DNA from 2 places in the Corynebacterium genitalium ATCC 33030 genome. Region 1 is predicted to be linked to the other one. Evidence: riboswitches for the same ligand, from Rfam matches in the RefSeq annotation. Region 1 holds a riboswitch; the other holds the start of a gene.
The links. A riboswitch is a leader RNA that binds a small molecule or an ion and turns the genes downstream of it on or off. The one in region 1 is predicted to bind cyclic di-AMP.

Region 1 (3,533 bases):
GCCTCTCCTCTGCAAAACAACGCCACCCCCGATCCCAATCACGTCCTCAACGGGATCGCCTACCTCCCCAACACGTCTGGCGCCGGCCAGGAGTTTCTCCTGTCCGGCAAACGCTGGCCCGACCTGTACCGCGTGAAGTTCGTCCCGCAGTAGACCGTAGAGTTAAAGGCATGGGCAGCACGAAATCTCGCACAACACGCACTGCACGTAACCAGCGGTCCGTCGTCATGCTGGCGGTCATTGCCGTGGTCATCGTCGCTATTGTGGCCGGGCTGTACTTTTACATGGATTGGCAGAACAACCGTCCCGGCACCCCACCACAGGAGATCGAAGTCACGGCCAGCGCCGGCGAATCCGGTGACGAGGTGTCGACGATGCCCTTCTCCATTTGTGAGTTCGGTCAGGAGTGCCCGGAGGGCGATGTCGCGCTGCTCCCCGTCGAGCCCGGCACCGAAAACGTCCGCGTCAGCGTGCCGAACGACGTGGCCCAACTGCAGTGGTCCCTGCTGAGCATTTACGACGACCCCGCCGCTAACACTGAGCGCACCTTCACCCCCGGTGAGGCAGACGAGGTCGATGTCCCCGTCGTCTCCGAGGATGCGAATCTCGTGGTGATCGAAATTTCCGCCCTCATGGTCGGCGCCGATGCGCAAGGTGAAGAAACCCCGGTCATGGTCACCTGGGCCTTCTCCACCGAAGCGTCATAAGCCTCATAGCGGGGCTGGCTAGGCGTCGAGCTCCTTGGCCACCGCGCGCAGGATCTCGGCGATCTGGCGGGCTTCCTTGCGCTCCGGGTAGCGGCCAGCGTCCAGGGCGGGTTGAACTTGGGTTTCCAGCATCGACATGACATCCGCAAGCATGCTGGCAAGTTCCTCGGGCTTGCGGCGGTTGACGGCGCGGCGGCGGGGAGCGTCGAGAAGCTTCACGCGCAGTGCTTGCGGCCCACGGCGACCGGCTGCGAAATCGAACTCAATGCGCTGACCGGGGTGCAGGTCCTCAACGCCGTCGGGCAGCACGTTCTTGCCCACGTAGACATCCTCGTCCCCCGGGTTGGAGACGAAGCCGAAGCCCTTCTCCGCGTCGAACCACTTCACTTTTCCTACTGGCATTAGTCATTCACCACCGTTAATCACTAGGGCTATCCATCTTAGTTACTGGCTTAGAACAACCCACCGGCAGGGCAAAACATTCCCTGCGCGACAAACCCACTTTCGTGCCGTCCACACGTCAAGTAACTGACACCTCATCAGCCACACGCGAACTGGGCCTTTGCGGAGCCGACTCCGACGGCACGAAAATGCGCGTTTGCTTATGCTTTACGACGAACCCGCCACCCCGGCCAACACGCCAACTCAGCTTGATGTTAGATAGGTCACATTTACTATGTTCCCGCAGGCAGCGCCGGCAAAACGTGCGCAAGTTGAGTCACATCAGTCACACTGACAACAACTTGCTTCCGGAACGTGACTGAATCGTTATAAACCGCTAGAGTTACGCTCATGCCCACAGACGGGCGTGCAATTCAAGCTACGAGCCACGTTCAATTTTGTCCGGCTCGATGCCCGATATAACTCAACAGGACAGAAGCGGGGGACCCACCCGCGCGGGAATAACTTCCGGCGCAACGCGGACCCTCATATTCGAGACCGCTAGGGGTGAAGCCGCGCACCGCGGCCAGGCGCTTGAACCCCCTCAGCCTGAACCCGACAGCTCACCCCGCAGACGTAGAACAAGAGAGGAAAACACACCCCTATGGGACGTCACCGCAAGCAGAACTCCAAGGCCGTGTCCGCTAAGGCACTGGCTGGCGCTACCGCAGCCATCGCCACCACCGCACTTGTCGCGCCGACCGCTTCCGCAGCTCCGGACTCCGACTGGGACCGCCTGGCTCAGTGCGAGGCTGGCGGCAACTGGCACATCAACACCGGTAACGGCTACTACGGCGGTCTGCAGTTCTCCGCTTCCACCTGGCGCGCATACGGCGGCGGCGAGTTCGCACCGTACGCACACCAGGCAACCCGCGAGCAGCAGATTGCTGTCGCGGAGCGCACCCTCGCAAGCCAGGGCTGGGGCGCATGGCCGGCATGCTCCCGCAAGCTGGGCCTGAACTCCGCCCCGACCCCGCGCACCGCACCGGCAGCGAAGCCGGCTCCGGCACCGAAGCCAGCCGCAGCTCCGCAGCCGAAGAAGAACAACGAGCTCGAGGTGGACAAGCTCTACAAGTCCCTCACCCGCGAGCTGAACAACCGCGGCCTGAATGTCCCGCCGCAGGTTGAGGCAACATACAAGGCCAACCGCAACGACTACAACGCGTTCTACCAGGCCAACAAGGACTTGATCGACGCTCTCCTGTCTGGCGATGCACAGGCTTTCATCGCTGCCGTCAACGCTAGGCTGCCGCGTTAAGGCCGCTAGCTAAACAGCAAGCACAAAGGGCTTGATTCCGACGAGATCGGAATCAAGCCCTTTGTGCGACGGCACTCAGCCTAGGAAGCGCCATCCTTAACGACTGTGATCTGCCAGCCAGCATTCTGGTTCTGCACAAAGTCCTTCACGGAATGGCCGTTGTCGGCTGCCCACTGGGGAATGGATTCTGTAGCCTGCGTGCAATCGAAATCGATCACCAATGCCTCACCGCTGTCCAGCTCAGCGATCGCATCCTTCGCTTCGATGAGCGGGAATGGGCACACAGCGCCGAGAGTGTCCAGTTTGTAGCGACCGCCGCCAAGTGGGAGGGCCTTACAGGCCTGCTTCGGCTTGGTCTGCACTGCCAATGCGCCGTTAGCGACCGGGAAGCTGAAAGCCGGGGTGGCCTCTTGACTGTCGTGAACAGCATCGTGACTGGAACGGACAGACTCATCGGTGGTGTACAGGTCTCCAGCGTCCTCGGGGGACACTCCCGCCTTGCTGGGCTTTAGCCAGATCTTCGCACCGATATAGACACCAGCCGCAATGAAGATGAGTGCGACCCAGCCCTGGTAGCTAAACAGGGACGTTTGAACCATGCCGTTGCCCACGGTGCAGCCGCCGGCCAGAGAGGCACCGACACCCATGCCGATTCCCCCGACGATGGCGCGCACGCTCGTGACTGCGTCCGGAACCCGAACTCGGAATTCGCCGGAGGCCTTCGCCGCAATGAACGCTCCGACGAAAAGGCCAAGCACCAGCAGGGTGCCCCAGTTAACATACTCCGCTTCGCCAGTGACAATGTAGGAGGTCACATGGGAAGTGGGGGTGGTGATCCCCAGGCCGTCATTACGCCCAGTCGCGGCTGACAGCGGCCACGCGACAACACCGAGTACGCCAATGATGGCTCCAGCAACGTACGGGTGCAACGCCTTGCGGTACCACGGTGCGTCGAGGGTCACCTTCGGGGCAGCGGCATCCTGCTCAAGGTAAAAGTGAGCGGCATACGCGGTGGCCAGCGCCAGTGGGATGGCAAACCACCAAGCGGACACACCGAACGTTTCTGGCAGAGTGGTCCAGCCGGTATCCCATTGCTTCATCCAGTCGTTGAATCCCGACAACGCACC
Region 2 (3,533 bases), 970 kb from region 1:
ACCTCCCGCTCAACGGCGTGGAGATGTCGCGTGCATACGCGACTGCCCTGGACATTTCCTTCGAGGTCCGCGGTGGTCTGTTCATCCGCCAGATGCACCACTGGGCTGCGCTCATGTTCATGATGGCGATGTTCGCCCACATGCTGCGCATCTTCTTCACCGGTGCATTCCGTCGCCCGCGCGAAGCCAACTGGATCATCGGTGTTGTCCTGATTCTGCTGGGCATGATCGAGGGCTTCCTCGGTTACTCCCTGCCGGATGACCTGCTTTCCGGTGTCGGTCTGCGCATTATGTCCGCGATCATCGTGGGCCTGCCGATCATCGGCACCTGGATCCACTGGGCAATCTTCGGCGGCGACTTCCCGTCCGACCTCATGCTGGACCGCTTCTACATCATGCACGTGCTGATCCTGCCGGGCATCATCCTCGCGCTGATTGCCGGACACCTGCTGATGGTCTGGTTCCAGAAGCACACCCAGTTCCCTGGCCCGGGCCGCACCGAGAACAACGTTGTGGGTATCCGCATTCTGCCGGTCTTCGCAGTTAAGGCTGTCGGTTTCGGCCTGCTGGTCTTCGGTGTCCTCGCGCTGATGGCCGGTGTCACTACCATTAACGCGATTTGGAACCTCGGCCCCTACAACCCGTCGCAGGTGTCCGCTGGTTCTCAGCCTGACGTCTACATGCTGTGGACGGATGGTGCCGCCCGTGTCATGCCGGCGTGGGAGCTCTACTTGGGTAACTACACCATCCCGGGCGTGTTCTGGGTGGCACTGATGGCAGGCCTCATGGTGGTGCTGTTGCTGCTGTATCCTTTCCTGGAGAAGAAGATGCTTGGCGACGACGCGCACCACAACCTCTTGCAGCGTCCCCGCGACGTTCCTGTCCGCACCGGTATCGGTGTCATGGGCATCACCTTCTTCCTGCTGCTGACATTGTCCGGTGGTAACGACCTGTTTGCTTACCACTTCCAGATCTCGCTTAACGCGATGACCTGGGTTGGCCGTATAGGTTTGATCGTGCTGCCGCCGCTGGCGTACTTCATCACCTACCGCATTTGCGTCGGTCTCCAGCGCTCTGACCGTGAGGTCCTGGAGCACGGTATTGAGACCGGTGTGATCAAGAAGCTGCCGAATGGTGCCTTCGTCGAGGTTCACCAGCCGATTGGCCCGGTGGACGAGCACGGCCACCAGATCCCGCTCGAGTACGCGGGCGCTGTTGTTCCGAAGCAGATGAACCAGCTCGGTTACGCCGACTCGGAGACCTCCGGCACGTTCAGCCCGGATGATCCGGCGATCACTGCGCGCCGCAACGAGATCGCGCGCCAGAACCACCACGAAGAGGTGGAGACGCTGCGTGCGCTGGAGGCAGAGAAGAACTCTGTCGACCGCGACGCCGGTACTAAGAGCAAGCGTTAGAGCCATTAGCGCATAACGCCGAGGCCCCTCTGACTGCCCAAAAGCGGGTGGGGGAGGGGCCTTTGGCTTGTAACAAAACCATAAAGACATCTACTGTGAGCAGGATCACATTAGAAAGTTTTGGCGTCAATCATCGCTTTCTGCCGGCCTTGGACGTAACGTCATTCCGCAGCAAACGTGCTGGTGACAGGCCCGCAGTAGGCCGTCACACGCTAAAGCAGGTTGGCATGGAGGGGCTCGAGGCGTCGGTTTTTCGGGGCGCCGGGGAAAATAACGAAAAAATAACGGGCGCGCCGTTGGACAATGCTTGTGTCCGTTTCGTAACCTAGCTGAGACCTTGTAGCCACGAAGGCGCAAGCGACATTTGAACCACATAGAGCCGAGTTCTAGGACCCCTATGGTCCGGAAGCCGGGGAACCATGACTTCCCTGGGGTGAACGGGGCGCAAGGAGCGCGCAAGCGCAGGAGCGTCCTAGAGGTGACTTCCCGCACCGAACCCGACAGCTAACCCGGTAGGCGCAACTGGAGATATGGAGTTTATAAGTGGCTAAGCACCGCCGCCAGGCAAACGGTACCAAGCGCACCGTTGCAACCGCGTCCGCCGTTCTCGCCGGCGCAACCCTGATCGCCCCGACTACCGCTGACGCTGCCGAGGTTCGCGTTCCTAACACGAACATCTCTGCGGAGATCCCGGGCATTGAGAACACCCCTGGCATCGCAAGCATCCCGGGCATCGAGCAGTGGATCCCGTCCCTGGCCGGTAAGGCCGACCGCGACGCTGACATCCGTTCTGCTATCGCGGCCGTGAAGGCTGTTCCGGGCGTTGCTAACGTTCCGGGGTTCAACGACTGGATCAACGGCGTCGAGAAGAAGTACGCTAGCGCCCCTGTCGCTAACCGCCAGCCGCAGGCTGCTGCCGCACCGGCTCCGGTGCGCCAGCCGTCCCAGGGTGAGCGCATCGTGTCCATCGCAAAGTCCAAGATCGGCTCCCCGTACGTCTACGGCGCTGCCGGCCCGAACGCGTTCGACTGCTCTGGCTTCACCTCCTGGGTTCACGCTCAGGCAGGCAAGCAGATTCCGCGTACCTCGCAGGCTCAGGCCAACGCTGGCCGTAAGGTCGCCATTTCTGACCTGCAGCCGGGTGACATCGTCGTCTACTACGGTGGCGCATCCCACGTTGCTATTTACGCCGGTAACGGCCAGATCATCGACGCGCTGAACTCCGGCACCCCGGTGGGCTACCGCCCGCTGAACATGATGCCGATTCACTCTGCAGTCCGCTTCTAGCGCAGCACCTGCCGCAGGAACTTCCGCGGCGTACCTAAAACCGGTCTGGAGCCTCGGGGCTCGGGCCGGTTTTGGCTCTTTATCGCACAATTGTCACAACAGTAACAGAGTGGAGCTTTTTGGCACTTTAGTCTGTCCAAAGTGTTTGACCGGCGCGGGCGGACGCTATAGCTTTGTTACAGGTTTGTCATCTTTTCCTTCATGTTCTTTCAGAAAGAGGTCCTCGTGGGCAAGCACCGCGCTTCCTCCCGTCGCACGTCGCGTCCGATCGTTGCAGCTGGCGTACTTACAGCCGTCGCAGCTGCGGGTTCTACCGCCCCGGCTTATGCCGAGGACGTTGAGACCATGATCAAGGAGATGGAAGATGTCTCCCACCAGGCCACCGAGAAGGCCGAAGAGGTCAAGGAGATCGAGGACCAGATCGTCAAAGGCGATAAGGAAGTCAAGACGCTGCAGAGGCAAGCTGATGACGCAAAGCGTGAAGCAGAACGCGCGGTAGGCGCTCGGTCCGGCGCGCAGCAAGAGGTCGACGGCCACGCGCGTACGCAGTACCGCAACGTCTCTAACGACGCGCGACTTAATGCCCTCGATGCAATGAATCCGCAGGAGGCTATTGACCGCGCTTCCTACCTCGGTTCTCTGAGCCGCTCCGCGCAGCGCACCCTGGATAACTCCACCCAGTTGAACAAGCAAGCAGCCCAGCGGGCCACCGACGCTAACATTGCCGTGGCTGTGGCCAACTACCGCAAGGCGGAGCTGGAGGGCAAGCGCGACAAGCTGGAGAAGGAGCGCAAAGACCTGGACGCCAAGGTCAAGGAAGTCGAGCGTCGC

Region 2: it holds a riboswitch for cyclic di-AMP, as region 1 does, so the genes downstream of both, HMPREF0291_RS06195 (C40 family peptidase) here and HMPREF0291_RS10825 (resuscitation-promoting factor Rpf1 domain-containing protein) in region 1, are expected to answer to the same signal.

The regions. Positions count from the first base shown of each region.
Region 1 is NZ_CM000961.1:2,288,222-2,291,754, forward strand. It holds gene HMPREF0291_RS10810 (glutaminyl-peptide cyclotransferase) at 1-153, shown strand, start outside; gene HMPREF0291_RS10815 (DUF2771 domain-containing protein) at 171-707, shown strand; gene HMPREF0291_RS10820 (cold-shock protein) at 726-1,109, opposite strand; cyclic di-AMP (ydaO/yuaA leader) riboswitch at 1,554-1,740, shown strand; gene HMPREF0291_RS10825 (resuscitation-promoting factor Rpf1 domain-containing protein) at 1,753-2,406, shown strand; gene HMPREF0291_RS10830 (YeeE/YedE thiosulfate transporter family protein) at 2,487-3,533, opposite strand, start outside.
Region 2 is NZ_CM000961.1:1,314,956-1,318,488, forward strand. It holds gene qcrB (cytochrome bc1 complex cytochrome b subunit) at 1-1,415, shown strand, start outside; cyclic di-AMP (ydaO/yuaA leader) riboswitch at 1,783-1,949, shown strand; gene HMPREF0291_RS06195 (C40 family peptidase) at 1,959-2,702, shown strand; gene HMPREF0291_RS06200 (C40 family peptidase) at 2,928-3,533, shown strand, end outside.